Regions from separate parts of the Vibrio sp. 1249-1 genome, predicted to be linked through region 2. Evidence: predicted binding sites of a transcription regulator. Region 2 holds the regulator's gene; each other region holds the start of a gene.
The links. The regulator MetJ, encoded in region 2, represses methionine synthesis genes. The targets are predictions, from matches to a motif close to TTAGACNTNTANANGTCTAA.

Region 1: the regulator MetJ is predicted to act here: its motif matches at 2,371-2,390, upstream of metH (methionine synthase).
Region 3: the regulator MetJ is predicted to act here: its motif matches at 9,451-9,470, upstream of metN (methionine ABC transporter ATP-binding protein MetN).

Annotation. Positions count from the first base shown of each region.
Region 1 covers NZ_JAWOWJ010000013.1:88,795-99,788, reverse strand. The annotation lists tRNA gene R7Z50_RS19600 (tRNA-Asp) at 91-167, shown strand; gene R7Z50_RS19595 (cation:proton antiporter) at 916-2,247, opposite strand; gene metH (methionine synthase) at 2,439-6,119, shown strand; gene lysC (lysine-sensitive aspartokinase 3) at 6,206-7,558, opposite strand; lysine riboswitch at 7,660-7,838, opposite strand; gene R7Z50_RS19580 (pyridoxal-phosphate-dependent aminotransferase family protein) at 8,059-9,180, shown strand; gene R7Z50_RS19575 (PglL family O-oligosaccharyltransferase) at 9,240-10,994, opposite strand, start outside.
Region 2 covers NZ_JAWOWJ010000021.1:40,442-51,435, reverse strand. The annotation lists gene R7Z50_RS22410 ((2Fe-2S)-binding protein) at 189-377, shown strand; gene bfr (bacterioferritin) at 471-947, shown strand; gene R7Z50_RS22400 (malic enzyme-like NAD(P)-binding protein) at 1,154-2,431, shown strand; gene metJ (met regulon transcriptional regulator MetJ) at 2,543-2,863, opposite strand; gene R7Z50_RS22390 (O-succinylhomoserine (thiol)-lyase) at 3,089-4,249, shown strand; gene R7Z50_RS22385 (bifunctional aspartate kinase/homoserine dehydrogenase II) at 4,265-6,673, shown strand; gene metF (methylenetetrahydrofolate reductase) at 6,936-7,838, shown strand; gene R7Z50_RS22375 (PadR family transcriptional regulator) at 7,909-8,448, opposite strand; gene ppc (phosphoenolpyruvate carboxylase) at 8,874-10,994, opposite strand, start outside.
Region 3 covers NZ_JAWOWJ010000015.1:21,599-32,592, forward strand. The annotation lists gene glyA (serine hydroxymethyltransferase) at 1-618, opposite strand, end outside; gene R7Z50_RS20195 (YitT family protein) at 966-1,568, shown strand; gene R7Z50_RS20200 (winged helix-turn-helix domain-containing protein) at 1,659-3,179, shown strand; gene R7Z50_RS20205 (hypothetical protein) at 3,311-4,210, shown strand; gene treC (alpha,alpha-phosphotrehalase) at 4,309-5,994, opposite strand; gene treB (PTS trehalose transporter subunit IIBC) at 6,082-7,506, opposite strand; gene treR (trehalose operon repressor TreR) at 7,683-8,630, opposite strand; gene gmhB (D-glycero-beta-D-manno-heptose 1,7-bisphosphate 7-phosphatase) at 8,705-9,256, opposite strand; gene metN (methionine ABC transporter ATP-binding protein MetN) at 9,598-10,632, shown strand; gene R7Z50_RS20235 (methionine ABC transporter permease) at 10,622-10,994, shown strand, end outside.

The DNA.
Region 1 (10,994 bases), on a different contig from region 2:
GACATCGCCAGGCTTTAGTTTTATTTTCACTTTTTCGAAAAGTGAAGACAAAAGCGGACGCTTGCTTATTAAAGCGAGTGATACCACTGCGGAGTGGTAGTTCAGTTGGTTAGAATACCGGCCTGTCACGCCGGGGGTCGCGGGTTCGAGTCCCGTCCACTCCGCCACTTATATTAAGCCTCAGTCGAAAGACTGAGGCTTTTTTCGTTCTGGTTCCCCCGACTTACCTGAAACTCACTTTCATATTGAAACCTTGCATCTAGAGTTACACTACCCTCTTCACATGGTTTTAATATCGTCGTGAACGAGCTAGCATGTAACTCTGTGCCTTAGTCTTAGCCTTATTCCGATACCAAGCTCTAACCAAAGCTCCTTTTATTCGATATTAGAAAATCTAGTTATGTGACAGAGTTTAATTGTTTGAAGTGTCGCTTGTTTCTAATTTGAAAACAGGAGGACTTTGAATACAAGTTTAGTCTCACTGAGATCAAGAGGGAGGGGGGCTACATTTCTGTTAAGGCTTTGATCTACCTGAATGCTAGCTCAGTTTTATCTTGGTGAGGTTGCTAACCTGTTTGGGTTCTGAACGCAATTACCCTAAATGCCTCTTTCTCATAAAAATACAAACTCGCTCATTGCTAAGTATTGTGGAAGTTTAGCTTTGATGTTTGCGAGGAGCCTATATTGCCAAGGTAAGAGAAGTGATACAGATGAAAATGGGTAAATTAAAAGGCTCGTCTATGAATACTATCTATCAGCAATAGTTAGTATCTATGAAAATGTAGCGTAGCGATTCTTCGTATATTTGATGGTATATCAAAGAATAAGGAGCCTTCGTCCTTGAAGGGGAGTCTGAAAATTAGTTATGAAAAAAGCAGCTAGGTAGCTGCTTTTTATTTATTAAGTTACGTGTCTTTAAGAGTCCACTGTCTCCGTATGTTCCGGAGTGGTTATTGCTTGGTTGTTCTCTTCCATCTTCTTCTCTTCTGCTTTTGCTTTTTCAATCATTGGAGTGATTGTTGAGCCTTGAATGAGGATAGAGAAAACAACGACGGAGTAGGTCATTACAAGAATAATCTCTTTTACATCGATTAACTTATCTTGAATCACCCAAATACCAGATGGAATGGAAAGTGCCATTGCCAATGCAAGGCCCCCGCGTAAGCCGCCCCACGTCAAAATACGTACTGACCACGGGTTATATTTTCTGTAACGCTTAAAGCCAATGTACGAGAGAAATACGCTTAGATAGCGAGCTGCTAGTACAAGAGGGACTGAAATAGCCATCATAATCCAGTCTTCTTTGTGGAATTCAAAGAGCAGCATCGACATGCCGATCAGTAGGAATAACACGCCATTCAAGAACTCATCAACAAGCTCCCAAAAATGGTCAAGGTGATCTTCACTCTCTTTTGAAAAGCCAATAAAGCGTGTCCAGTTGCCAATCATAATACCGGATACAACCATTGCGAGTGGGCCTGATACATGGATGTATTCAGCAAATGCGTAACCTGCTGTTGGGACACCAATGGTAAGTAACAATTCCATTGAGTGATCATCGGTGGCACTGATCAAGTAGTGGAATAGCAAACCGAGGACGAAACCATATGTGATACCACCGATAGCTTCTTGGATGAAGAGTAAGGTGACACTACCTACAGTTGGTGCCTCAGTGCCAAATGCAATCGTAAATAGAGTGACGAAGATAACCAAACCGAAGCCATCATTGAAGAGCGATTCTCCTTCAATCTGAGTGGAGATACGTTTAGGAGCATCGAGTTTTTTCACAATAGCCAATACAGCGATTGGGTCAGTTGGCGATATTAGAGCACCAAATAGTAAGCAGTAGACCAAATCAAATTGGATGCCAATTAACTGACAAAACCCATACAGCGTAAATCCAATAAAGAACGTAGAAAACAGTGTAGCTCCAAGGGCTAAAACAGTGATCTCCCACTTTTGATCTTTAAGGTTCGGGAGTTTGATGCCTAGTCCACCAGCAAATAGTAAGAAGCCAAGAATGCCTTTGAGCAAGAAATCTTCGAAGTTAATCCTTGTGACCGTCTCCGTCGCAATTTCGGTGAGATGGAACCAGTTGTTTTGACCCGCAATTAAGATTAGAAGTGAAAGCACCATTGAACCTGCGGTAATCGCAATGGTGGTTTGCATCTTTCCTATCTTGCTGTTTACAAAAGCAATTAGCATCGCAGCTGCGGATAGAAAACATAAAGTATGATAGACCGACATAGAGCTCTCTATTTGTAACATTTTATGAATGGAATTCTCGGCTGATGCTGCTTAAATAGCAAACATTTTTTCGTGATTATTTTGTAAGTTAAGAAGGAGATAAAATAATCATTAATTCCACGTTTAGACGTCTAGACTCCTGAAGTTTGTGTGATAGGATGGAAAGATAACTAAAGGAATGAGGCTGTACTGTGGGAAGTAACGTAAGACAACAGATTGAAGCTCAATTGAAGCAACGTATTCTTTTGATTGATGGTGGTATGGGAACCATGATTCAAGGGTACAAACTTGAAGAGCAAGACTATCGAGGAACGCGCTTTGCGGATTGGCATTGTGATCTAAAAGGTAACAACGACCTGTTGGTTCTAAGTCAGCCTCAACTTATCAAGGAAATTCACGCTGCATATTTAGAAGCGGGTGCAGATATTCTTGAGACCAACACTTTTAACGCAACAACCATTGCGATGGCTGACTACGAGATGGAAAGCCTAAGTGAAGAAATTAACTTTGCAGCTGCCAAGCTTGCACGTGAAGTTGCAGACGAATGGACCGCAAAAACACCCGATAAACCACGTTATGTCGCAGGGGTTTTAGGGCCAACAAACCGAACTTGTTCTATTTCTCCTGATGTAAATGACCCCGGATATCGAAATGTTTCTTTCGACGAGTTAGTTGAGGCTTACTCTGAATCGACTCGAGCGCTTATTAAAGGTGGTTCAGACCTTATTCTTATCGAGACCATCTTCGATACGCTTAACGCTAAGGCTTGTTCATTTGCTGTTGAAAGTGTGTTTGAAGAGATGGGTATTGAGTTACCTGTGATGATCTCGGGGACTATTACTGATGCTTCCGGTCGGACATTATCCGGTCAAACCACAGAAGCGTTTTACAACTCATTACGTCATGTTAAACCGATTTCGTTTGGTTTGAACTGTGCACTTGGTCCAGATGAGCTGCGTCCTTATGTTGAAGAGCTCTCTCGTATATCAGAATCTTTTGTTTCCGCTCACCCAAATGCTGGGCTTCCGAATGCATTCGGCGAATACGATTTGTCGCCAGAAGATATGGCTAAGCATGTTAAAGAGTGGGCTCAAAGTGGCTTTTTAAACTTGATTGGTGGGTGTTGTGGTACAACTCCTGAGCACATTCGCCAAATGGCACTCGCGGTTGAAAATATCGCCCCTCGTCAATTACCTGAACTTCCCGTTGCTTGTCGCTTGTCTGGCTTAGAGCCGCTCGCGATTGATAAAGACTCTTTATTTATCAATGTCGGTGAGCGTACGAATGTAACCGGTTCTGCGCGTTTTAAGCGCTTGATTAAAGAAGAGCTGTACGATGAAGCGCTCGATGTGGCTCGTCAACAAGTTGAAAATGGCGCTCAAATTATCGATATCAACATGGATGAAGGCATGTTGGATGCACAAGCTTGTATGGTTCGCTTTTTAAACCTTTGTGCGTCAGAACCTGAAATCTCAAAAGTACCAATCATGGTTGACTCTTCCAAGTGGGAGGTTATTGAAGCCGGTCTTAAGTGCATCCAAGGCAAAGGCATTGTTAACTCGATCTCTCTCAAAGAAGGCAAAGAGAAATTCGTTGAACAAGCTAAGTTGATCCGCCGTTACGGTGCGGCTGTGATTGTGATGGCGTTTGATGAGATTGGGCAAGCAGATACACGTGAGCGCAAAGTAGAAATTTGTACCAACGCTTACCGAATTCTTGTTGATGAAGTGGGCTTTCCACCAGAAGACATCATTTTTGACCCAAACATTTTTGCCATTGCTACGGGGATCGAGGAGCATAATAACTACGCGGTGGATTTCATTGAAGCCGTTGGCGATATCAAACGTGATTTACCACATGCGATGATCTCGGGTGGTGTTTCTAACGTCTCATTCTCTTTCCGTGGCAATAACTATGTACGTGAAGCGATTCACGCGGTGTTCCTCTACCACTGTTTTAAAAATGGTATGGATATGGGGATTGTGAATGCGGGTCAGTTAGAAATCTACGATAACGTGCCTGAAAAATTGCGTGAGGCTGTGGAAGATGTCGTTCTTAACCGTCGTGATGACGCCACTGAGAGATTGTTAGATATCGCGGCGGAATATGCAGGCAAAGGGGTAGGTAAAGAGGAGGATGCCTCTGCACTTGAGTGGAGAACTTGGCCTGTTGAAAAGCGCTTAGAGCACGCGTTAGTGAAAGGAATAACTGAGTTCATCGTTGATGATACCGAAGAGGCTCGTGTCAACGCTTCAAAGCCATTAGAGGTGATTGAAGGCCCACTAATGGATGGGATGAACGTCGTCGGAGACTTGTTTGGTGAAGGTAAGATGTTCCTTCCTCAGGTCGTAAAATCTGCACGAGTGATGAAGCAAGCAGTCGCGCATCTGGAGCCCTACATCAATGCAGAAAAGCAGGTGGGACAAACAAACGGTAAGATTTTGCTAGCGACGGTCAAAGGTGATGTACATGATATCGGGAAAAATATCGTTGGCGTTGTATTGCAGTGCAATAACTACGAAATTATCGATCTTGGTGTCATGGTTCCTTGCGAAAAGATCTTAAAAGTAGCGCAAGAAGAAAACGTCGATATTATTGGTTTATCAGGGTTGATCACGCCTTCATTAGACGAAATGGTGCATGTTGCAAAAGAGATGGAGCGTCTCGACTTTAACTTACCTCTTCTCATCGGTGGCGCAACAACGTCAAAAGCCCATACAGCAGTTAAGATTGAGCAAAATTACAAGCATCCAGTGGTTTACGTGAACAACGCCTCACGTGCAGTGGGCGTATGTACTTCTCTTCTGTCAGATGAACGTCGCCCTGAATTTGTTGAAAAACTTCAAGCTGATTACGAACGAGTACGTGATCAACATAATCGAAAGAAACCGAGAACCAAACCAGTGACATTAGAAGCGGCTCGAGCGAATAAAGTTGCGATCGATTGGGAAGCTTATACTCCTCCAGTGCCTGTTAAGCCTGGCATTCATATCTTCGATGATTTTGATGTGGCTATATTACGTCAATACATCGATTGGACACCATTCTTTATGACTTGGTCACTTGTGGGTAAGTATCCAACAATTTTCCAACATGAAGAAGTTGGTGAAGAAGCAAAACGTTTATTCGAAGATGCCAACGAGTTACTTGATCGAGTTGAGCGAGAAGGCCTGTTAAAAGCGCGTGGAATGTGTGGCTTATTCCCTGCTGCGAGCGTGGGGGACGACATTGAAGTTTATGCTGATGAAACTCGTACCGACGTTGTGAAAGTATTACGTAACTTGCGACAACAGACCGAGAAACCAAAAGGATTCAACTATTGTTTATCCGACTACATCGCACCTAAAGAGTCGGGTAAACATGATTGGATAGGGGCATTTGCTGTCACTGGTGGTATTGGTGAACGAGAGCTTGCTGATGAATACAAAGCACAGGGAGATGATTACAACGCAATTATGATTCAAGCGGTGGCGGATCGCCTAGCCGAAGCGTTTGCTGAGTATTTGCATGAGCGTGTCCGTAAAGAAATTTGGGGTTATGCTGCGGATGAAGATTTATCTAACGATGATCTCATTCGTGAAAAATACCAAGGTATTCGCCCTGCACCAGGTTATCCAGCGTGCCCTGAGCATACTGAAAAAGGACCGCTTTGGGAGCTACTTAATGTGGAAGAGAATATTGGCATGACTCTAACCTCCAGCTATGCAATGTATCCGGGTGCGTCAGTATCTGGTTGGTACTTCTCTCATCCTGACTCACGTTACTTTGCGATCGCACAGATCCAAGAAGATCAGCTAGAGAGTTACGCCGATCGTAAGGGGTGGGATAGGATCGAGGCTGAAAAATGGTTAGGGCCAAACATTAATGGTTAAATTGATGTTTACCTCGTCCAAATATAACAACTAATGAAACAACAAAGGGCTGCAGATACGCAGCCCTTTGTTTTATTGAGTTGAACTTACTTCTCAAACAACTCCGTGTGGAGTTTTTGTATGGCTTGTTTCGATACCGATTCATGGAGCAAGAAGCATAAGTTGTGAGGGCTAGCGCCATAACAAATCATGCGTAGGTTAAAATCTTCTAGCGTGCCAAAAACCTGTTTCGCGTAGCCTTTACTCTCACTCATGTTGTTACCAATGAGAGCAACGAGGCATAGGTCATGTTCAACTTCTACCTTACATAACTCTTCTAACTCTTCTCGTGCAGCTTGCGGCAGCTGTGGTGCTCCGCCAGATGTATCAGTTTGATCAAGTGTTAACGATACACTGATTTCAGATGTCGTGATCAAATCGACAGAGATCTTATGCTTTGCAAGGATCTCAAAGACCTTTGCTAAGAAACCGTATGCGTGGAACATATTGGCGCTGCGTAGCGTTACCATGGTTTGGTTACAACGCAAAGCTAGCGCACGGAATAACGGTGAGCTTTCGACTTGGTGGCGAATCCAAGTTCCCCCTTTTTCAGGCTCTTTCGATGACCCCACAAATACCGGAATGTCGTGGCGCAATGCAGGTACTAGCGTAGAAGGGTGAAGGATTTTAGCGCCAAAGTTAGCCATTTCTGAAGCTTCACTAAAGCTGATCTCAGGAATTGGTGAGGCTTTTGGCGCAATTCGCGGGTCTGTTGTGTAGATGCCCGGAACATCAGTCCAGATTTCTAACCCTGCCGCTTTGACGCTCTCAGCAATTAAGGCGGCGCTGTAATCGCTGCCTCCTCGACCTAGTGTTGTTGTATTACCGGCTTCGTCAGATCCTATGAAGCCTTGAGTAACAACAACGGATTGTTGGCAAAGTGGTACGAGTTTATCTTGCGCAAGCGTCGAAATTGCTTCAATGTTTGGCTCTGCGCGACCAAAGTTGTCATCAGTACGCAGCACATCGCGGATATCAAAGCGCACAGCTTGAATGCCTCGCTCACACATTAACTGAGTTAGAATATGCGTCGACATGAGTTCGCCACATGCGACTAAATGATCGGTTAACTTCGCACTAGCTTGGATAGATGCAGCCTCGGCCAGGCTGGTTACGGTATCTAATATGCCATACACCTCGGCAGCAGTTTTCGTGCTGTCTTCGAGCTGAGTTAAAATGGCGTCATGAATGTTGGCCAGATTTTGCAGCAGCTCAGTACGGTGCGTTTGATCCTGAACACCGTTGGCGAGTTCTACCAATAGGTTGGTGACGCCAGAGCAAGCGCTGCTCACGACCAGGCGAGTATTTGGATTGTTTTCGATAATGGTGGCGCAACGACTCATTGCCTCAAAGTTGGCAACACTGGTTCCACCGAATTTAGCTACGTTAAATGCGCTCACTGCGTTCTCCCACGACTTCCTAAAAAATTGTACATCCAATGTTTAGTGAGAAAAGGAACAGAGCAAAAAGAGAGGTATTTAGAATGCTATTTGAAAAATTTACCCTCAGAAGCCCTTCATCAGACTGCGCTGATGACAGTTGATGGGATTCAGCCCAATTCAACCGACAAGTCAAATCCTGCAACTTTGACTTACCTCGGCACTACTCCCCCTCAATGATTGGTGTTGGAATTGCGGTTCCACAAATCATCTACCTGGGTAGCGCTCCTCTTCTACATAAAGCTCAAACATTGAACGGTTTTGAGGCCTTAATGTCAATCAATATTTCAACCGTTATGGTGTTTTTTATTAACGATTTTGTGACACTGGTTTGACCTCCATACTTACGGCTAATTGCTGATAGAGGAAAAATCTATTAGGGTGAAGAACCCTACACCTGAGCCATGTTATTGAATAGAACTTTTAGAATGCTCAGGATAAAAGATAATCAAGGAGCTGACATGTCGATCCAAAGCTTTATTCCGCCTCACCGTATTTTAATGGGACCTGGTCCTTCTGATATTTATCCTCAAGTGTTACAAGCACTAAGCCGTCCTACGGTAGGTCACCTTGATCCTCTGTTTATCGGTATGATGGATGAGCTCAAGCAGCTATTGAAGTATGCCTTTCAAACTGACAATGAGTTCACTATTGCGGTTTCAGCGCCTGGTAGCGCAGGGATGGAAACCTGCTTTGTAAACTTGATCGAGAAAGGCGACAAAGTGATCGTCTGCCGTAACGGTGTATTTGGTGAACGCATGCGCGAAAATGTCGTCCGTGCTGGTGGCGAAGTTGTTATCGTCGATGATGAATGGGGGACGCCTGTTTCCATTGATAAAGTCGAGCAAGCACTCGAACAGCACCCAGATACAAAAATTCTTGCTTTTGTGCATGCGGAAACCTCAACTGGTGCAGTCAGTGATGCTCAAGCATTGGGTAAGCTGGCGAAACAGCATAATGCATTATCTATTGTTGATGCGGTGACATCGCTTGGTGGTGTGCCGTTAAAAGTGGATGAATGGCAACTGGATGCGGTTTACTCTGGTAGTCAAAAATGTTTGTCATGTGTACCTGGGCTCTCACCAGTGACGTTTTCTCCTGCCGCGATTGAAAAGATTCAAGCAAGAACAACACCAGTACAGAGTTGGTTCCTCGATCAGAGTTTAGTTTTGGGGTATTGGAGTGGAGAAGGCAAGCGTAGTTACCATCATACGGCGCCAGTTAATAGCTTGTATGCGCTTCATGAAGCTTTATTGATACTGAAAAATGAAGGATTAGAAAACGCTTGGGCTCGTCACCAACTGATGCATGAAAAACTCAAAAATGGCTTACAAAAGTTAGGCTTTGAATTTGTTGTGGACGAAGCCCATCGGTTGCCACAATTAAATGCGATTTACGTGCCTGAAGGAGTTGATGAAGCAAAAGTTCGTGCTCACTTGCTAGAAACCTATAACCTAGAAATTGGTGCAGGCCTTGGGGCATTAGCTGGTAAAGCGTGGCGTATTGGCTTAATGGGTTACGGCGCTCGATCTGAAAACGTTGCGCTGTGCTTAAAAGCGTTAGAAGAGTCACTCACTGAATAAAATCATACAGCAATGAGATAAAGAAAAGCGAAGGTCATCCCTTCGCTTTTTGGTATTTATTACTCAGCTCCTGAAGTGGGGGCTGGTGAGGCAGATATTGCTTGAGAAGGTGGCTGGTAATTGACGTCACTGAAATCAATCTTCGGGAACAAAAACTGCGCTTCAGCTCTAATTTGCTCCGCTTTACTTGAGTCATCTAAGCCTTGGTAGGCCAAAATCAAATTATTATAAAATGCAGGGCGAGGCTTATCTTTGATGATTTTTAGCGACCAATCGATATAAGGCTGAATCAAGGTTGCGTCTTGTTGGTACAGCCCAAGGTTTAAAAACGTGCTATAGACATCCCAATCAAACCTGTCTTTCCAAACTACAGGGTTACTGACTTGATTCAGAATATCAGGGTTAGTTGGTCTAGTGGTCTCAAACTTCGTCAATACATAATTCGTATGTAATGCGCTTACCATGTAAAACGTAAACGCAACGGGAAGTACCAAACTAAAAACACGCAGCAAGCTTTTGGTTACATTACTAAAGCCGACTTGTCGATAACGAGAGACGCGCTGATCGACCCAGTACAGTAGGATAACGAAGATCAACCAATGCACGAGAGAGTGGTAGAAAGGGTATTCCAGTTGTGAGTGCAATACGATAGGTATAAACAAGGCCAGCAACGCAAGACGAGTTCCGCGTTTGGCTTGATAGATTCGATACAGTACCAGTGCCATCGCTAAGAAGATGCCGAGTATTGGCAGCAAGCCACCTTCTACTCCCCAGTAAAGCAGCTCGTTATGCGGATGATCCATGGCTGGCAAACCAGCTGGGTAATTCTCATTTAGGGCATGTTGACGAGCCGTATACAGCATGTACTCAGATTCAAACTTGCCATATCCATAACCAGTAAAAGGCTTTTCAATCACCATGTCTAATGTTTGCGGAAAAGTATACGCTCGAGGAGACTCCATATTTACTTTTTCTGCAGCTAACCCACCTCCATCAGGAAAGGCAAGATGCATGACAACGACTGAGAGTAAGAGCCCACTTACAAGTGACACAACCCAGCGGATAAAGCGCCCTTTGGTTGCAAAGCGGTACATGTATGGAATGACCAACAACACGGCGATGACCGAGGCTAACCAACCAGTGCGTGAAGCCAACGCCACAATTAGTGGTAAAGTTAAAACTGGTACGGCATAGAGAAGGTAAACATCGCTTAACTTACGATCGTATTTGTAGGGCTGACGTGCAAGTAAATAGCTGGCAATCACCAACCCTGTCGCAAGAAAACTGGCCATTACATTGGGCTGTTGGAAAATACCATAAGGACGATTGGCCACCGTGTCGTAACCAAACGGATTGCCTGGTTTGAGATACAGATATTGTGTCAAACCAAAAATGGCTTGGATAACAACCGCAAGGACAATGAACCATAATAGGCGTTGGCGATGTTTATTACTGAAATGAAATTGTTGTAAGACAATAAAGAACAGGACACCACACCACAGGCCAATGAGCTTATTGGCTGCCAAACTGCTATTCGCATTTGGGTACAGAATGGGCACCGTCATGATAAGAGCACTAATGAACAAGCCGATGGTTAGTTTTGAGTAACGTAGTACTCGATTATTCGCAAGTTGGTAACACCCAATGCCTAATGCAAAGCTAAAAGCAATCCAAGTTGTCGCATTGAACGAAAGCGAAAGCCCCGAACCGCCGGGGTTGGGCATGAAAAAGTGCATTGCCAACACAAATAGTGTTGCCAAGGCAATGAGAAACTTGCGATTGAGGGGAACCTGTACTTTTTCGGGAGAAAGCTT
Region 2 (10,994 bases):
AAAAACAGAGTTTTACCGACTTTATTTCTTAACGCTTTTACTCACCCCTCTTAACCCTTTGATCTTTTCCTGCAGCGGTAAAATCGTTATAACCAAATATTCTGAGCGGACACCATAATGCGACTGGTAACAAGAACTATTCTTGTTTATATTGTTTGTCACAGATTAGTTTTATAGGTTTTTTGAGTATGTACGTTTGTCTTTGTCATGGTGTCTCCGACAAAAAAATCAGGAAGTTGGCGATAGATGAAGGCGTAACAGATATTAAAGGAATCAAAAAGTGCACGGCATTGGGCAGCCAATGTGGTAAGTGCATCAGACAGGCCAAGGAAATTTTAGCGGAAACTAGTTACACGGAATTTAAACAAGCCAGCTAATTGCTGTAAGTATGCAGTAATTATTTGCCTTACATTTTGACACCTTCTCATTTGCTTCTACATTTAAATGAAGCCAAAGAGGAGGGTTTTGTCATGAAAGGCGATCCAATCATCATTCAACATCTCAATAAAGTGCTCGGTAACGAGCTCGTCGCTATTAATCAGTATTTTCTTCATGCCCGAATGTATAAAGACTGGGGCTTAAAGCACCTAGCAGACAAGGAATATCACGAATCTATCGATGAGATGAAACATGCCGATCATCTAATTGAGCGTATTTTGTTCCTTGAAGGCTTACCGAACCTACAAGATTTAGGTAAGTTGATGATTGGTGAAGATACCAAGGAAATGCTCGAGTGTGACTTAAAGCTTGAAATGGCGGCTATTCCAGATTTAAAAGATGCGATTGCTTACGCTGAAGACATTCGAGATTATGTGTCTCGAGATTTATTCCAAGACATTCTTGAAGATGAAGAAGAACATGTTGATTGGCTAGAGACGCAACTTGGCTTGATTGAAATGTCTGGTATTGAGAATTATCTCCAAGCGCAATACGTGGACGAAGAGTAACGATACTATCTAAGTTTGCATACTCCAATAATAGTAATAAGAAAGAGCACCTGACTCGAAAATCGGGTGCTTAACCCCGTTATCTGGTCTAATCTCTTTTATTATCGGCTTTTTAAGGATATTGCTCGCAATCTTGCCTATGAAGTTTGATTTCTATCCGATAGAATTTATGCCCCCTTACCTAAAAATAAAAAAGAGAAACGTCCATGTCTGAAGACAACCACCAAGCAGCCACTCCAGAAGAAGAACATCGCCAAAAAGCATTGGATTACCATGCTTATCCAACTCCAGGAAAGATTGCTGTCGAACTGACAAAGCCTGCGGAAACGGCGGGTGATCTTGCCCTTGCATACAGCCCAGGAGTTGCAGAGCCAGTGCGTGAAATCGCACAAAACCCGGATAACGTGTACAAGTACACTGCAAAAGGGAACATGGTTGCTGTTATTTCTAACGGTACCGCTATTCTAGGTCTAGGTAACCTAGGTCCACTTGCATCTAAGCCAGTGATGGAAGGTAAAGCGTTACTGTTTAAGCGTTTTGCAGGTCTTGACTCTATTGATATTGAAGTTAAGCACCGCACGATCGATGAATTTGTTGATACTGTTGCGAGCATTGCAGACACTTTTGGCGGTATTAACCTTGAAGATATTAAAGCACCAGACTGTTTTGAGATTGAAAAGCGTCTGATTGAACGTTGTGATGTACCAGTATTCCACGATGATCAACATGGTACTGCTATTGTAACGGCAGCGGGTATGCTGAATGCAATCGAACTTCAAGGTAAGAAACTTGAAGATTCAACAATTGTTTGTCTTGGCGCTGGCGCTGCCGCTGTAGCGTGTATGGAGCTTCTGATCAAATGCGGCGCAATGCGCGAAAAAATCTACATGCTAGATCGCAAAGGTGTGATTCACACTCGTCGTGATGATCTTAATGAATATAAGCAGCTATTTGCGAACAATACAGATAAGCGCACACTAGAAGACGTGATTGAAGGTGCAGATCTGTTCCTAGGTGTATCTGGTCCAAACCTATTGCCAGCGGAAGCGTTGAAGTTGATGGCAGATAAGCCAATCGTATTCGCATGTTCTAACCCGGATCCTGAAATCAAGCCGGAACTTGCTCACGCAGTTCGTGATGACTTGATCATGGGCACTGGCCGTAGTGATTATCCTAACCAAGTTAACAACGTATTGTGTTTCCCATTCATTTTCCGCGGTGCTCTTGATGTGCGTGCAAGTGAAATCAATGATGAAATGAAACTTGCAGCCGTTGAGGCGATTCGTGAGCTAGCAAAAGAGCCTGTACCTGAAGCCGTATTGAAGGCTGCAGGTGTTGATAAGCTAGAGTTTGGTGCGGACTATATTATTCCAAAACCAATGGATTCACGTTTGCTACCACGTGTTGCAAAAGCGGTTGCTCAGGCGGCGGTTAATTCAGGTGTAGCTCGTATCGAGATGCCTGAAAACTACATGGCAGAGTAATATATCTTTCAGATGTGATACACAAAAATGGGACGCTATTGCGTCCCATTTTTATGTCATTCATTTGGCTCGAGGCAAGAGTTATTACCTGAAACCTCTTATCAGGCTTTTTTATTCTTCGTCGAATGACTCAAATTCGATGCCCATTTCCGTCATCAGCGCTTTTACTTCTGTTGGAATATCATCAGGACGGTCTTTACGAAGGTCTTCATCTGTCGGAAGTGGCTGACCTGTGTACGCGTGCAAAAATGCCTCGCATAGCAATTCGCTATTGGTTGCATGGCGTAAGTTATTGATCTGACGGCGAGTACGCTCATCAGTTAGCACCTTTAAAACTTTTAGCGGGATAGAGACGGTAATTTTTTTTACTTGTTCGCTTTTTTTGCCGTGCTCTGCATATGGGCTAATGTATTCGCCATTCCAGTCAGCCATTGCACACCTTCATTTATGTAATCGGTTAAAAATAATTTAGGTGCTGATTTTAGCTGCATTTACCGCCATAAGCAAAGACATATAGACGTCTAGAAGTGTTGACGTCTCATTTTTTGACGAGTAAAGTGAACATAACAGCAAAGGAAGCGTGTTGATCACTTTATGTTACACATTAGATATAGCGCATTCCTATTTAGAAGTCATTACCCGTGAAAGGATACACCCATGAGCACTCGCAAACCTGCGACCATTGCAGTACGCACTGGTATTGAATCAGACAGCCAATATCATGCTGTCGTTCCACCTATTTATCTTTCCACTAACTATGGTTTTCCTGCTTTTGGTGAAGTGCCCAAGTATGATTACACACGATCTGGTAATCCAAACCGCGGACTGTTGGAAAGTGCGCTATCTGAACTCGAGTCTGGAAAAGGAGCGGTTGTTACTAATTGCGGTACGTCGGCATTAAATTTATGGGTTTCCGCTTTTCTCGGCCCAGATGATCTCATTATTGCTCCTCACGATTGTTATGGTGGTACCTATCGTCTTTTTAATACCCGAGCTAACAAAGGCGATTTTAAGGTTCAGTTTGTCGATCAATCAGACGAACAGGCTTTAGATGCTGCATTGGCACAAAAACCAAAACTCATTTTGCTAGAAACTCCGTCAAACCCTCTGGTTCGCGTAGTGGATATTGCAGCTACTTGTGAAAAAGCGAAACAAATCGGCGCGTTAGTTGCGGTGGACAATACCTTTTTGACACCCGTGTACCAAAAACCTTTAGAGCTAGGTGCGGATTTTGTTATCCACTCCACAACAAAGTACATCAACGGTCATTCGGACGTAATTGGTGGGGTAATCATCACCAACACAGAAGCGCATGCAGAAGAGCTTGCATGGTGGGGCAATTGTATTGGTGCAACGGGCACACCTTTCGATAGTTACATGACACTGCGAGGTATTCGTACGCTTGGTGCTCGTATGAAAGTACATGAAGAGAGCTCACAGCAGGTACTGGCTTACCTACAGAAACAAGCGTTAGTTAAAACTATCTATCATCCAAGCCTGCCGGAACATCCAGGTCACGACATTGCTAAAAAGCAGCAAACGGGCTTTGGCTCTATGTTGAGTTTTGAGTTTGCTGGTTCGTTTGAGCAGTTAAAGGTGTTTGTGAAAGAGCTCCAACTGTTTTCATTAGCTGAATCATTAGGTGGTGTAGAAAGTTTGATTTGCCACCCGGCATCCATGACTCACCGTGCAATGGGTGAGGAGGCACTGGCGGAGGCTGGGGTCTCTCATCAACTATTGCGTTTGTCTGTCGGTTTGGAAGATGCACAAGACCTCATCACAGATTTAGAACAAGCGTTCGCTAAAGCTACCCAGTAATAGGAGACGATAACAATGACTGTACAACGTCAGCTGCATAAGTTTGGTGGCAGTAGCTTAGCAAACCCAGAATGCTACTTACGCGTTGTGGGTATTCTCAAAGAGTATTCGACAGAAAATGATCTTGTGGTCGTCTCTGCTGCAGGAAAAACCACTAATCGCTTGATTGAGTTTTTGGAAGGGTTAAATAAAGATGGCCGAATTGCGCATGAAGCGCTTCAAAGCTTAAGACAGTTCCAAACTGAGCTAATAGAAAGCTTGTTGGAGAGTGAAGCAAAAGAAGAGCTGTTAGCTTTATTACATGATGAGTTCAGTACTCTCTCGGAGCTGACTGCACCACTCACTAATGCGCAAAAAGCTGCGGTACTGGGACACGGAGAAGTATGGTCTGCTCGCCTATTGGCCGCGTTATTATCTCAACGTTCTATCCCTGCGGTTGCACAAGATGCACGAGCGTTTTTACGTGCAGAAGCGGGAACTCAACCAGAGGTTGATCGCGCTCGTTCATACCCTTTAATTAAAGAGATCCTCGCGCAGCATAACCATAAACGTGTGGTAATTACTGGCTTTATGGCTCAGAACGAGGCAGGAGAAACCATTCTACTTGGTCGTAACGGCTCTGACTATTCTGCAACGGTCATAGGCGCGCTTGCTGAAGTCAGTACTGTCACGATTTGGAGTGATGTTGCTGGTGTTTATAGTGCCGATCCACGTTTGGTGTCTGACGCTTGTTTATTACCGTTACTTCGATTGGATGAAGCCAGTGAACTTGCTCGCTTAGCTGCCCCAGTGCTACACAGTCGTACGCTTCAGCCTGTGGCGCAAAGTACCATGGACCTTAATCTCAAGTGTAGCTATCTGCCAGAGTCGGGTTCTACTCGTATTGAGCGTGTATTGGCATCTGGTCGTGGCGCTAAAATTATTACTTCACTGGATGATGTTTTATTGGTGCAGTTGTCTTTCATGCATGGGCACGACTTCGAAAAAACACAGAGTGATGTATTACAAGCGTTGCAGCGCGCGCAATTAGAGCCACTGGCATTTGAAGCTCAATCCGATCAGCACACGCTACGCTTGGCTTACACCGCAGAAATCGCCGGTGGTGCATTGAAACACTTGCAAGAGCTTGCGGTAGAGGCTGAAATTAAGCTAAAAGAAGGTTACTCGCTCTTAGCTGCGGTAGGTGCAGGCGTTACGAAAAACGCCAATCATTGCTTTGGCTTTTATCAGAAGCTAAAGCACTCTCCGGTAGAATTTATCTCTGAAACAGACTCAGGGCTGAGCCTAGTCGCTGTTTTGCGCCGTACTGATACTGAGGCGTTGGTTCAAACGATTCATAGCCAGTTGTTCCAAGCGCAAAAACGCGTGGCAGTGGCTTTATGTGGCAAGGGTAATATTGGTTCTAGTTGGTTAAATTTATTTGCGACGCAAAAAAGTGAGCTCGAAAAACGTCATGGTATGAGCTTTGATCTTGTCGCGGTTGTGGATAGCCAAACCTATTGGTTCGATGAGCAAGGTATTGAGGCGGCGAGTGTTGCTGAACGATTTGATGATGAAAGCATAGCAAACAATGGGGATTGGCTGGCACGTTTGGGAGCGCTTAAAAGCTACGATGAAGCCGTCGTGCTTGATGTTACCGCGAGTAAAGAGTTGGCTCAGCGCTACGTAGAAATCGCACAGCAAGGCATTCATTTGATTTCAGCTAACAAAGTTGCCGGTTCCGCAGATAGCCAGTACTACCATCAGGTTCAAGATGCATTCGCTAAAATTGGTCGTCATTGGCTATACAACGCAACGGTTGGTGCTGGGTTACCGATAAACCATACCGTGCGAGATCTTCGTGAAAGTGGGGATGAAATCGTCGCTCTATCGGGTATTTTCTCGGGGACGCTATCATGGCTGTTCCAACAGTTTGATGGTTCTGTGCCATTTAATGATTTAGTCGATCTTGCTTGGCAGCAAGGTTTAACCGAACCTGATCCTCGTTCTGATTTAGATGGCTCCGATGTAATGCGCAAGTTAGTCATCTTGGCTCGAGAGTCGGGCCTAGATATAGAACCAGACAGCGTTAAAGTTGAGTCTTTGGTGCCAGAAGAATTAAGAGAACTGAGCTTAGATGATTTCTTCGATAATGGAGCGTTGTTGAGTGAAATACTTCAAGAGCGTCTGACAAAAGCACAGAGAAACGATCAAGTGCTTCGCTATGTGGCGCGTTTAGAAAAAAATGGTAAAGCAACGGTGGGAGTCGAAGCGTTATCTCGTGAGCACGCGCTCGCCAACTTATTGCCATGCGATAACATTTTTGCCATAGAGAGCAAGTGGTACAAAGATAACCCTCTGGTCATTCGAGGACCAGGCGCAGGCAGAGAAGTGACAGCCGGCGCTATTCAATCCGACCTCAACCGATTGGCTGGTTTATTTTAAAGTTGCGATTGACCTAAAAACCCTGGAATTAATCCAGGGTTTTTTATTCCCCTATCAGTGCCATACTGAAGTCATAACCCGTGCAAAATGGTGAGATGATGCTCAAGTAGAAACTTGAACTATCTTCATTATTAACTTGAGAAAAATTCATAATTACAAGGTTGACATTAAATCGTATTCAATACATTCTGTAGACATATAGACGTCTAAACGTCGATTTTAAGGATTTGTTTTCGTGGCGGAGTGCCGCAGGGAGAGTAAGATGGGATATACGCACGCAGGCCATATCGACGCCTTGAACCAGAATATTGCTGAGTTATCAGATAACATCAATGTATCGTTTGAGTTTTTTCCGCCAAGCAGCGCTAAGATGGAAGAAACACTTTGGAATTCAGTGCACCGTCTTAAAACGCTTCAACCTAAATTTGTTTCTGTGACTTACGGTGCGAACTCCGGCGAGCGTGACAGAACACACTCCATCATTAAAGAAATTAAAGCAACAACCGGATTGGTTGCCGCTCCCCATCTCACTTGTATTGATGCGACTCGTGAAGAGCTGATTAATATTGCCGATGATTATTGGAACAATGGTATTGAAAATATCGTCGCTTTGCGTGGTGATATTCCTCCAGGTGGCGGTGCGCCTGATATGTATGCCTCGGATTTGGTTGAGCTGCTGAAATCACGCCACGATTTCGATATCTCCGTTGCTGCATTCCCTGAGGTTCACCCTGAAGCTAAAAGCGCACAGTCTGACTTATTGAACCTAAAACGTAAGGTAGATGCAGGTGCAAACCGTGCTATTACTCAGTTCTTTTTTGACGTTGAGTCTTACCTGCGATTCCGTGACCGTTGTGTAGCGGCAGGAATTGACGTAGAGATTGTGCCAGGAATTTTGCCTGTATCGAACTTTAAGCAAGCTTCTCGCTTTGCGGCACAGAACAATGTGAAAGTACCAGGATGGATGAGCAAACAATTCGATGGCTTGGATGATGATCCGGTGACTCGCCAGCTTGTAGGAGCTAGCCAAGCTATTGATATGGTGCGTGTACTGAGTCGTGAAGGGGTTAAGGATTTTCACTTCTACACACTAAACCGTGCAGAGATGACTTACGCGTTATGCCATACGTTGGGTGTTCGTCCTCGCGCAGTAGTCGGTGCGTAAACCTAGTTTCAAAAAGATAAAAGGCTTGCCAAGTGGCAAGCCTTTTTCGTTTTATCAAAGCAAAAGGAGTTTAACCAATCACTTCAAGTTCAGTTAGAACTTCTTCTGCCCAAGTGATCCAAGTTTCACGTAACAGAAGGTTACGGCGAAGCGTTAGACGTTCTAGGCGAGCTTGTTTATCTAAAGTTGACGGCGTTGCGTAGTAAGCCGCTTCAATTTCTTTGTAGTGAGAAACCAGTTTGCGAGACTCTTCAACTAGCTCGGCGAGTTGGTCACGGAATGGAGCCGCTGGTTGAACGGCACATGCCATCAATTTCGCTGAAAACTCATCACGAACTGTTGGGTGTGCAGTTGGTTGATCAAACCACTCTCCTAAAGCGCTGCGACCAGCGTCTGTAATGGAGTAAACCTTGCGGTCTGGTTTGCCTTCTTGGGGTTCTAATACGCAAGTAACCAGTTCTTTCTCAGCCATTTTGTTGAGTTCACGGTACACCTGTTGGTGGCTTGCTTTCCAGAAGTAACCGATGCTAGCAGAGAATTCTTTAGTGATATCGTAACCGGTTGCGTCGCGAGTGCTAAGAACAGTTAAGATTACGTGTGGTAATGACATGTCTTCAATCCAAATGGTCAATAAACTTGTAAACAAGCTACTTATACTTTCAGCTGCGCTCTTACTGGCACTTGAGTTTTTTAATGTATAAGTAGCACCAACAATGTTGGTCCTGTCACCTTAAAGCCGTTTATCACCTAGAGAGATGGGGAGTCCCATCAAGGCTGGAGCAGGTATGATTGGATTTATGAGCTCTCAGCAGGCAAGTAGTATATAAATAATAAGCATGAAGTGGAATAGTAGGACAAAATTACCCTAAAAAACTAACATAATAATCAATGGTGTTAACTTGTGGTTTTTTATTCTTTTATTTTGGTATTTTTTGGGTCTATAGTGGTATATTTAACTGCCTTTGTTTTGGTGCGATTATCCTGTGATAAAAAAAAGCTGAGCATTTGCCCAGCTTTTTATTAAAAATGAAACGATTAGCCTGTGTTGCGCATACCAGCAGCAATACCAGCAATCGTCACCATCAACGCTTCTTCCAAGTTTGCAGAAGCTTCTTCGGTTTGACGCGTGCGGTATAGTAGCTCTGCCTGTAGCATATTCAATGGCTCAACGTAGATATTGCGTAAGCGAATCGACTCGAGTCCCCAAGGGTCATGCTGCATCAAGTTTTCATTGTTCTCTACATTCAGTACCGCTTTGATGTCTTCTTGAAGCTGAGCACGAAGTTTTTCACCGAGTGGACGGAGCGACTCATCCACCAATCGCTCATCGTAGTAGCGAGAGATATCAATATTACACTTCGAGTACACCATTTCCAGCATGCCGAGACGAGTTGAGAAAAATGGCCATTCGCGGCACATCTCTTCGAGCAATGCTTGGTGGCCTTTATCGATCGAGTATTGAATCGCTTCACCTGCGCCTAGCCATGCAGGAAGTACCAAACGGTTTTGACTCCATGAGAAGATCCACGGGATTGCACGTAAGCTTTCTACTCCGCCCTTAGGGTTGCGTTTTGCAGGACGAGAACCAAGTGGCAACTTGCCGAGTTCGAGTTCTGGTGTTGCTTGGCGGAAGTAAGGCACGAAATCTGGCTCGCCACGAACCACATTTCGGTAAGACTCACAGCTTACTTCTGATAGCACTTCCATCAAGTCGCGCCATTCTTGTTTTGGCTCCGGTGGCGGTAACAAGTTGGCTTCCAGAATCGCACTTGCGTATAGGTTAAAGCTGTTTACTGCGACATCTGGGAGACCCAGTTTAAAGCGGATCATCTCGCCTTGCTCTGTTACACGTAAACCGCCTTTCAAGCTTTTTGGTGGTTGCGACAAAAGCGCAGCATGCGCAGGTGCGCCACCGCGACCGACTGTGCCCCCACGACCATGGAATAGAGTTAGCTCAACGCCTTCTTCTTCAGCCACTTTAACTAACGATTCCATCGCATGATACTGAGCCCAACCTGCAGACATAACACCTGCATCTTTCGCTGAGTCAGAGTAACCAATCATGACCATCTGGTGGTTTTGGATAAAACCACGGTAAAGGTCAATCCCCATAAGCTGCTTGATGACCGATTCCGCGTTGTTCAAATCGTCTAGCGTTTCGAACAGAGGACACACATCCATGCGGTAAGGGCAACCAGCTTCTTGTAGCAGTAGATGAACGGCTAGTACGTCAGAGGCGGTACGTGCCATTGAAATAACGTAAGCGCCAAACGCTTCACGCGGTTGTGCTGCAACAATCTTGCAGGTATCCAAAACCTCTTTGACGGGTTCAGACGGTTCCCAATCACGAGGGAGAAGCGGACGTTTAGATGCCAGCTCGTTAGTTAGAAAAGCAATCTTATCTTGCTCATTCCATTGTTCGTAATCACCAATACCTAAGTAGCGAGTTAGTTCAGACAAGACGTCTGAGTGACGCGTGCTCTCTTGGCGGATATCAAGACGTACAAGATGGATACCAAATGCTTTTACGCGGCGTAGTGTATCCAGTAATGAGCCGTTGGCTATTACACCCATGCCACATTCGTTTAGTGACTGGTAGCAGGCATACAACGGTTCCCAAAGTTGCTCGACTTTTTGCAGTGGTGCTTTAACGGCCAGTTTTTGACCGTGGATCTTAGCATCGAGAATATCTTTGGTTTCATTGAGCAGAGTGCGTAATTGCTTCAGGATCGCACGGTATGGTTCGTGCTGATCTTCGCCAGCAAGCTCACGGACTTGATCGTTTGAAACTGTCATAGACAGCTCGCTGATCAACTCGTTGATGTCATTGAGATAAAGATCGGCGGCTTTCCAACGAGACAATAGTAAGACTTCACGCGTAACGTTGTGAGTAACAAACGGGTTACCGTCACGGTCACCGCCCATCCAAGAGGAGAAGTGCACTGGGCGAGCATCAATGGGTAAACCTTCTCCAAGGTAAGATTTTAGACGGTCATTCATCTCACGTAGGAAGTCAGGTACTGCTTCCCATAGCGAGTTTTCAACGACCGCAAAGCCCCACTTTGCTTCATCCAACGGAGTAGGGCGTTGTTGTCGAATCACGTCTGAATGCCAGCCTTGGGCAATCAGTTGCTCTAGGCGGCGTTCGGTTTTTCT
Region 3 (10,994 bases), on a different contig from region 2:
ACCAGCTACGTGCGCCATATCAACAAATAAGTAAGCACCTGCTTTGTCAGCGATTTCACGCATGCGTTTCCAATCAACGATTTGCGAGTAAGCAGAGAAACCACCGATGATCATCTTAGGTTTGTGTTCAAGTGCTAGCTGTTCCATCTCGTCGTAGTTGATTTGACCAGCTTCATCGATACCGTAAGGGATAACGTTGTAGTGCTTACCAGAGAAGTTTACTGGTGAACCGTGAGTTAGGTGACCACCGTGCGCTAGGCTCATGCCTAAAACTGTATCGCCTGGGTTAAGAAGCGCCATGTAAACTGCGCTGTTTGCTTGAGAACCTGAGTGAGGCTGTACGTTAGCGTACTCACAACCAAATAGTTGGCATGCACGCTCAATTGCTAGTGCTTCAGCTTTATCTACGTACTCACAACCGCCGTAGTAACGCTTACCTGGGTAGCCTTCAGCGTATTTGTTCGTTAGCTGAGAACCTTGCGCTTCCATTACACGTGGGCTTGTGTAGTTTTCAGAAGCGATAAGTTCAATGTGTTCTTCCTGGCGAAGAGTTTCTTCCTGGATAGCTGCGAACAGTTCCGCATCGTAATCTGCGATGTTCATATCACGCTTAAGCATCTGTATCTCCTGACTCAGATTAGTACTGAAAGTTGCAAAAAAACTGTTGAATGACCCGAAGCAAACGTTTTCGTCACCCTAATGGCGCGCATTCTACATAATTTGATTTAGGTCATAAAGAGAAATTTACAATTTTTCTCATGCAGTTTTTTCATGATGACAAGCAATGTTTATCATGCCAGCATTGCAATCGCATAACGACAATCTATTGCCTGTCAAATTTGTGCTTTACACCCTGTAAAACAGCAATTACATAGGTTTACCGTAAATTTTACCCTCTAGCTACCGAAAAGATCATCTTTTTACTACTATGCACGCCTTATTTATCACTAATGACTGCAACATTGATGGAAAAACACTCATTAAAAGAAGACTGGATAGCGATTCTCACGGGTACCTTTTTAGTAGCTCAAGGCGTTTTCTTTCTCCAATCCGCGAACCTTCTAACGGGAGGCACGACTGGATTGGCTCTGCTTGTTAGCCAATTTACACCTTTTACCTTTGGTGTGCTGTACTTTTTAGCAAACAGTCCTTTTTACTTACTAGCATGGAAACGCTTCGGCCGTCATTTCGCCATTAATAGTGCCATTTCTGGCGCGTTGGTTTCTATCTTTGCCGATCATCTTTATTTGCTAATCTCGCTCGAATCGGTAAATGAAGTTTATTGCGCCGTCGCAGGCGGGCTTTTAATGGGGCTCGGTATGCTGATCCTATTCAGACATCGCTCCAGCTTAGGTGGCTTTAACGTGCTGTGTTTGTTTATCCAAGACAAATTTGGCATTTCAGTTGGCAAAAGCCAAATGGCAATCGATGCATGTATCCTGTTTGCTTCATTCTTCTTTGTCACACCAGAAGTGATTGGCCTTTCAATTTTGGGGGCGTTTGCACTCAATGTCGTGTTAGCGATGAACCACAAACCGCACCGCTATTCCGTGACCTACGGTTCATAAATTTTTGATAATGATTGAAGCGCGATTTATAAGATTTCGCGCTCCAATCGCTATATAATACTTCGCGATTTCCAAATAGATCGGTACGGTATGCGCGACTTTCTGCAACAAGCTAAACAGACTCACAGTTGTATTGCGATTGGAGAGCTGATCTATTACCCGAAGACACAGAGCCTTCATCAAGATGCTATCGCGATTGATCTTGAACCTCGCACCGTTGAATTATTAGAACTGCTGTTAACAAGCGTTGGCCACCCACTCTCTGCTGACACCATTATTGAAACCATTTGGCAGAGCAAGTTCATCTCTAAGAATGTGCTCACGAACCGCATTAGCACCTTACGTGCACTGCTACAGCAGTACTTACCCGAATACGATGCCGCTAAGCTTTTAGTCACTTACCCCCGCAAAGGCTACTTTCTTAACCCTGCCAATATTCGTTTAGTGCCACCAGCGAAAAACCATCGGCGCGTTATCTCAACCCAGGTGGCGAGTAATAAGAACTTCAAGCTGATTTTTGCTTACAGCTTATGTGCCATACTTGCGGTATGTAGCATGACACTCGCAAGCTTGTTATGGCAACGCCAAGAAATCTCAACACAACAAACACGTCATCAACTACTGATTCCCAAAGTCGAGCTACTACTCAACCGTGTCGATTCAATCGGCTCTCAGGCGCGAAAATACCGCATACTGGTCAAAGCCATCTTGCTGCAACAACAGGTCGAATATCCATACACCGACATCGCCAACCAAGATGCTCCCAGTTACTTTCTTGATCCTATCGGTCATACGCCATATTTCCCTGGCGCACGAAACATGCAGACCAGCGACTACGAGCTCAATATCGAGTTAAAAGACGGCGCAGAGCAAGGCATCTTGAAAGCGCAGATGAACCTTATTTATCCTGCGACGGGCAAGCTGGCGTTTCGCAATGAGTACACACTGCGTTTATCTGACCTACAATCGGATATTTTCCAAATGCACTCGGATGTCGCGCAATACTTCAATCTGCCTGCACCTTCGGCAAGTACGTGGCAGCTTTCGGATATTCACAAAAAAATGTTATTCGAGAATGCCTTTTCTAGCCAACCTCTCCGACAATCTGATGAGTTTGCGGCTATAACAACGGCAAGACATCTCGCCTTATACGAGCACGAACATCAAAAGCTGGAAGCGTATTTAACTCAAGTACAATCGTCGTTTGATGTTTTGCCAGATGAGCTGAGCCTCTGGTTAGGTCTATTGCATTTCAAATTAGGTAACTTAGACAGGGCAAAAGCTCTGTTAACGACACCAGATGGCGACTCACGTATCCAAAACGCACTGATTTATACCTTTGTGTCTCACATTGCTTATAAGCAGAACAAACTTGAACAGTTCCGTCTCAACTACATGGAATCACTGGTGGCGCTGCTGCGCGTTTTACCTTCCGAAACCTTGTTTGAGCGTCTTTCTCAATCTGAATCAAAAGAGACTTGCCTCCAACCGTGGAAAACGTTGCATGTTAGTGTGACCGATCAAGAAATCATAAGCCGATGGAAAGCGCTCATTAACGAGTATTGCACTAATGTGGCCAACGAAATAACCCCAAATAAAACAAAGACCTAAATATAAAATTAAGCTTTCATTACCCCCTGTTATCTTTTGTTTTTTGCCCTTTTTCTCTCACTGAACTTAGCATGCTCGCATTCAAGCAACGGCCCAACATGAAGCGGCCTTATCAATCAGGAATGTAAACCATGCTAAACAAAATGACGCTTATCGCAGCAGCAACTCTGGCTCTTTACGGCTGTGGCGGAGGTTCGTCTTCTGGCAGTGCGAATCCAAACAAAGTGCCTCAAGAAAGTTTCGACGTCTCGATTCACAACTCAATCTTCGCTCCCACGCCAAGTACACAGCTAAACTACGCATTTAGCTTGGATGGCCAACCAGAAGGCGACATGAAACTGAGCTTCCAAGCGATGGATAGCGAGCAAATATTGGCAGCATTGGCACAAATCCCAAACAGCGAAGCAATGGTCCAGTTGGTTAATGACTTGGTGAACTACGGCGCCGAACAGTTCTACTATTCAGACGAGCAGTACAACGACGACGAAGAGAGCAATACGCTTTACTTTGCAGGATCAGATGGTGCACTCCATGAAATCACTGACGCTTATTTCATTGGTCATCAGTTTATTGCCATGCTTATGCACAGCAGTCCGATTTTCCGCCTAAACGGTGACGACGTAAAAGAGAAAAGCCCGAATATTGACATCGGTGAAGAAACTATGTCTCTGCAAACCACTCTTACAGGCTACGCAGTTCACAACCTTCTAGACCGTTTTGAAGATCATGAGTGGGTACAAAACCTTCCTATGACAGCATCTTGCCAAGTGGTTTGGCAACAGCAAATCCGAGAGACTGGTATGCGTAAAGCGTTCTCGATCTCAGGCAAGAAAATTGAAGCGGCATACCTGATGGAAGAGAACATCTACAACCTAAACTGTGATGATATGGACTCAATGGAGTTCGCCACTTCGGCAGAACGTTGGTTTAATCCGAGCTTAGGTCTGATAGAACAAATTGAACTGCTGAAAGTACAACAAGTACAAATCAACGAAGAGAAAGTGCAGCTAACAGCGATTGAAACAAAATAAGCTCGCATTTTTTATAGATATCTCAATAAAAGAAGGCTTTGGGAGCACACCAAAGCCTTCATCTCGAACATCAATCTTAGGGGTGATGACACCCGAGTTTATTCTTCTATCAATAAAATACGAGTTTCGTAAGGTCGTAACACTTGATGGTTTGACGCGACTGCGCTCGCTGAGTTTTGATAGTTAGATAGCAAGTTTTTCGCCTTACTCATATCAAAACGTTCTGGCAGAACGCATTCCACCTCTTCAGCGTAGTAGTTATTGATACACAGCAGCGTTTGCTTATCGTTCTGACGAGCGTAAGCGAAAATACGTTTGTGCTCTGGCAGTAAATCTTCATAACGGCCATCGGTGATGACTGGAACCTGTTTACGCAGTTCAATCAGACGTTTGTAAAAGTAGAACACCGAGTTCAAATCGGCAACCGCAGCTTCAGCATTGATTTCAGAGTAATTCTGCGCCACTTCAAGCCACGGCGTTCCCTCAGTAAAGCCCGCGTGTTTTGCACTGTTCCATTGCATTGGTGTACGTGAGTTATCACGCGACTTCTGTGCCAAGATCGCCATCATATCGTCATGAGATACACCATCACGGTTGACCATAATGTCGTACATGTTAGTACTTTCAACATCACGATATTGGCTGATTTCGGTATAACCCGGGTTGGTCATGCCGATCTCTTCCCCCTGGTAAACATAAGGTGTGCCTTGCATCATGTGCACTGATGCCGCAAGCATCTTGGCAGATTCAACACGGTATTGCTCGTCGTTACCTAATCGGCTCACAACGCGTGGCTGGTCGTGGTTACACCAGAACAGCGCCCCCCACCCTTTGCCATTTAAGCCCGCTTGCCAATGATTGAAGATCTGTTTTAGCTGAATGAAATCAAACGGCGCTTTGGTCCATTTTTCACCATTTGGATAATCGACTTTCAGATGATGGAAGTTGAACACCATGGATAGCTCTTTGCCGTCTAGCGAAGAATATTGCTGGCAGTGATCTAGTGTGGTGGAAGACATTTCACCCACTGTTACGCTGCCGTATTTTTGAAACACAGATTCGCTAATCTCTTGAAGGTATTCGTGCACGCGTGGGCCGTCGGTGTAGAAGCGGCGACCATCACCAATATCGTCACTTGGAAAATCTTGCTGCTTGGAAATCAGGTTGATAACGTCGAGACGGAAACCATCGACTCCCTTCTCTGCCCAGAAGCTGATGACTTCTTTCACTTCTTCACGCACTACTGGGTTTTCCCAGTTTAAGTCCGCTTGCTCTTTAGCAAAAAGGTGCAAATAGTACTGACCTGTTTTTTCATCCAGCGCCCAAGCGTTGCCACCAAACTTTGATTGCCAGTTGTTTGGTTCAGCACCATCTACCGGATCTTTCCAGATGTAGTAATCACGGTATGGGCTGTTTTTATCACCCAGTGCGGATTGGAACCACTTGTGTTCTGTCGACGTGTGGTTCACTACAATGTCCATGATGATACGAATACCCAACTGATGCGCTTCTGCTAGCAAAGTATCGAAATCTTCCATAGTGCCGAACTCAGGGTTGATCGAGTAGTAATCGGATATGTCATAACCGTTGTCGATCATTGGCGATTGGTAAACCGGCGTCAGCCAAATCGCATCCACACCAAGATGCTTAAGATAATCCAGCTTAGAAATGATCCCTTTGATGTCGCCCGTGCCTTTACTGCCACTGTCACAAAAGCTTTTTGGGTAAATTTGATAGATGGTTGCGGTTTTCCACCAGCTCTCATCATGCTTGGTCATAGCCATTTCTAACACTCACTTACCAGTAATCGGAAACTTAAAATTTGAAAAGAAAAATAGGAGGAGGCAGCCCAGTCACTGCCTCAAATAGAATTACGCGTTTGCAGGCTCAAGCTCACCTTTGGCTTGTGCACGCTTATAAAGAATTAACGTTAATGCAGCAGGTACTAGCATTGCGACTAACATAGCCAAAGCAAAAATGCCCCAGAACTGCGGTTGGATAGACAAGATGCCCGGCAAACCGCCCACACCGATACCGTTCGCCATTACGCCCGCACTACCACAAATAGCAGCAGCACACGCACTACCGATCATCGCGCTCAGCATTGGGAACTTGTATTTCAAGTTGATACCGTACATCGCCGGCTCGGTCACACCAAGGTAAGCAGAGATAGCCGCAGGCACCGAGATATCACGCTCGCCATGTTTTTTACTGATGATAATGATGCCGACGACCGCAGACGCTTGAGCAATATTTGAAAGCGCAATCAGAGGCCAAATTGGCGTGCCGCCTAGCTCTTGCATTAATTGAAGGTCAACCGCGTTGGTGGTGTGGTGAATACCAGTAATGACCAATGGCGCGTATAGGAAGCCGAAGATGGTTGAGCCAATCATTGCGAAGTCACCTGTCATGGCTGCTTTTGCTGCGAAAGCAACGCCGTCACCCAACATACGGCCGAATGGACCAATAATAGAGTGCGCAAGAATCACAGACACGATGATAGAGACAAACGGCACAACCACTAGGTAAAGGTAAGACGGAATGATGCGTTTTAAGTTGGTTTCAATAAACGCCAGTGCCATACCAGCGAGCATTGCCGGAATCACTTGCGCTTGGTAGCCCACTTTCTCGATGGCGAATAAGCCAAAGTCCCACACTTCGGGTACTTGCTTACCAATCAGGTAGGCGTTCATCAACTGCGGAGAAACCAATGTCACACCAAGCGTGATACCCAGAATCGGAGTACCGCCGAGCTTTTTCACTGTCGACCAACACACGCCAACTGGTAGGAAGAAGAAGATCGCCTCACCAATCAGCCATAAGAAAGAGTGTACCGTTGCCCAAAACTGGCTGATTTCCGTTAGCGTTTGACCATCAAACATCTTGATGTCGCCAATCACGTTACGGAAACCAAGGATCAGACCACCGGTGATGATCGCTGGTAGCAGTGGTACAAAGATTTCTGCAAGGTGGGAAATACCACGCTCAACGATATTCATGTTTTGACGAGCAGCGTTCTTCGCTTCGTCTTTGCTGGCTTCACTTTTACCCGTCAGTCCGATCAGTACCTTGTAAACTTCATCCACTTCAGTACCGATAACCACTTGGAACTGGCCTGCGTTGGTAAAACAGCCCTTCACCATCGGTAATGCTTCTAACTGTTTCGTATCTGCTTTGTCCGTATCATTTAGAACAAAACGCAAGCGAGTTAAACAGTGACTTACACTGGCAATATTGTCCGGCCCCCCGACCAGCTCAATAAGACGCTCCGCGTCTTTACGCGCAATCTTACTCATAACTTTGTCCACCCTGTATTGGATACATTCGATTCATCATTTTGTTTTTATAAATGGGAACATTCCCATTTCTTGATTTTAATATTGCCATCCGAAGGCAAAAAACAAAATGGGAACAGTCCCATTAATTGAGAGTGATCACAGTATAATTTTAGAGCAGATCGTTTTAGTGTGGGTCAATAAACGATAGGCTGTTGAGTAAAGTGAACCACTTCCTCATCGCCATTTAATTGATTGATCAGCATGTTAGCGGACTTCTCACCTGCAAGGGTATAACCTGGGTCGACACTAAATACTTTAGGGAAAAGGAAAGAGAGCAATTCATTACCACCAACACCTGTCACAACCACGTCTTCACGTCCTAACTCTTGAAGACGCTTAATCACGCCCAACGCGATAGTGTCACTGGCGCACACGATGGCCTGAGTATCAGATTGAAGGACTTTGTCTACCAACTGATAAGCACTTTCATGGCTCAACTTACCCGTTTGGAAACAAGGTGTAATTTGCTTGCGTTGACACCAAGCTTTATAAGCATTTAGACGAGCTAAGCCAGTGGTTTTGTCTTCAGGATCAACACCAATATAAGCAATGCGAGATAAAGATTGCTGCTCAAGGTGAGACAAAGCCATGTCTATCACACCTTGGTTATCGTAGTTGATCGAGGAAACCATTTGCGTGTCCATCGCGATCACGACGATACGATTCCCCCACTCCGCCAATGCTCGCTCATCACATCCAGTAAAGCCAAACACGATCACCCCATCGACGTTGCGACGTTTAAGCACATCCAAATGTTCATTGGTTTTATCGCGATCGAATTGGCTCTCCATGATCACCGCATCATAACCAGCGGAATACAAAGCATTGAGCATGGTACCAACGGCGCGATTTTCTGATGGTGAATCCAAACGGGAGATGATAACCCCAATGACTTTTTGGCTGCCACCACGCATCGACTGCGCCGACTTTGATGGGACGTAGCCTGATTCACGAATGATTTGCTCTACCTTCTCTCGCGTTTGGGGTTTCACTTTTGGATCGTTAGTAAGCACACGGCTTACTGTCGATTTGCCCACGCCTGCCAATTTTGCGATATCAAGAATGGTGAGTTTTTTGCTCATAAGTGTTCAGATTAAAAGAAGGAATCAAACAAAAGGGAAGCAGTGGCTTCCCTTATCTCAGTCAGTAATGAATATTACTTGTTTAAGTACGCAGGCACATCTGCAATGCTATCCAATACTACCGTTGCAATGGCTTCGCCCTGTTCCGTTACTGGCTTACCAGTGCGAACCAAAATCTTAGTGCCAACGCCTGCCGCTTCTGCTGCCATCATGTCTTCAGCTTTATCGCCGATCATCACAGATTTCTCCATGTCGATCTTCAAGAAGTCACGCGCAGAAATGAACATACCTGGTTTTGGCTTACGGCACTCACAATCTTGCTTGTACTCGCCAATGCCATGTTCTGGATGATGTGGACAGTAATAGATACCATCGAACTCAACACCATTATCAGCAAAGTTCCAATCCATCCATTGAGTCAGAGACAAGAAACGGTCTTCACTGAATTTACCGCGTGCGATGCCCGATTGATTCGTCACTAACACTAGAAGGTAGCCTTTATCTTTTAGCGCTTTCGTCGCTTCAAATACACCATCAATGTACTCAAAATCATGTTCGTCATGAACGTAGCCGTGGTCAACGTTTATCACGCCATCACGATCGATAAAAACAGCAGGTTTTGCCAAAACGTATTTCTCTATTAACTCGGTTTAATCAGATTATTACATACCTTATAAACTTCAACACTATCTAATCCATTCTAGGCCTCGACAAAACGGTTGATTTGTTGGGCAAGAATCGGTAAATCTGAGGGTGCCCCGCCGTCTACCTCCTGCTTGTTATCTATACATCTTCGTTTCAAAACAGAACATCCATACATTTAGACGTCTAGACGTAAAAATATCTATTGACTTCATTCTGCTTAACCCATAGCATCAACTGAAAATTGAGATAAAGCTCAACATTAAGTTCTGTCAAAGGCCGTTTTTGACAGCGAAGTTCCCCGTATCTTTGGGCAGGTTGAAACATGATAGAAATAAAAAACGTCAATAAAGTGTTCTACCAAGGCAGTAAGGAAATCCTTGCCCTGAAAGACATTAACCTACACATCGACAAAGGCACCATCTTTGGTGTTATCGGTTCATCAGGTGCTGGTAAAAGTACGCTGATTCGCTGCGTAAACATGTTAGAAGCGCCGACCTCTGGTTCCATCATCGTTGATGGTGTGGATCTAACCAAACTCAGCAAAAAACAACTAGTCGAAACACGCCGTAACATTGGCATGATCTTCCAGCACTTTAACCTGCTTTCGTCTCGTACTGTGTTTGATAATGTAGCACTGCCACTAGAACTGGCAGGTAAAGACAAATCGCAAATCACAACAAAAGTAACTGAGTTGCTAAAGCTTGTAGGCTTAGCCGACAAACACGAGAGCTACCCATCTAACTTAAGTGGCGGCCAAAAACAGCGTGTGGCAATTGCTCGTGCATTGGCATCCGATCCTAGCGTGCTGCTTTGTGATGAGGCCACTAGTGCGCTAGACCCGGCAACAACTCAATCTATCCTTGAGTTATTGAAAGAGATCAACCGCAAACTCAACATCACGATTTTACTTATCACTCACGAAATGGAAGTCGTAAAAAGTATCTGTCACGAAGTAGCAATCATCGGTGGTGGTGAGCTGGTGGAAAAAGGCACCGTTGGCGATATTTTTGCGCACCCTAAGACAGAGCTGGCACACCAATTCATTCGCTCAACGCTGGATCTTTCCATTCCTGAAGATTACCAAGCTCGTCTGCAAGCAGAGCGTGTTGATGGCAGCTACCCGTTGGTTCGCTTAGAGTTTACTGGCGCAACCGTCGATGCACCGTTAATGTCGCAAATTTCTCGTAAATACAATATTGATGTGAGTATTTTGAGTTCCGACCTTGATTACGCTGGTGGCGTGAAATTCGGCATGATGGTCGCAGAGCTATTTGGTAACGAAGAAGATGACAACGCAGCTCTTGAATACCTGCGTAAGCACAACGTAAAAGTAGAGGTACTTGGTTATGTCCTTTAATACGATTTCTGAATGGCTGAGCTTAAACAGCAAACTACTTTTAGGTGCAACGTGGGAAACGCTTTACATGGTTGCGGTTGCCGGATTAGTCGGCTTTGCTGTGGGTATTCCATTAGGCGTAATCCTCCATATTACTAAGAAAGGCGGCCTACTTGAAAACACCAAACTAAATAGCGGCTTAGGCGCTATCGTTAACATTGGTCGTTCTGTGCCATTCCTCGTACTGATGGTTGCGATTATTCCAGTGACAAAAATGCTAGTTGGAACCTTTATCGGTACAACCGCAGCAATCGTCCCACTGACTATTGGCGCCATTCCTTTTGTCGCTCGTCTTATTGAAGGTGCTTTATTAGAAGTACCGA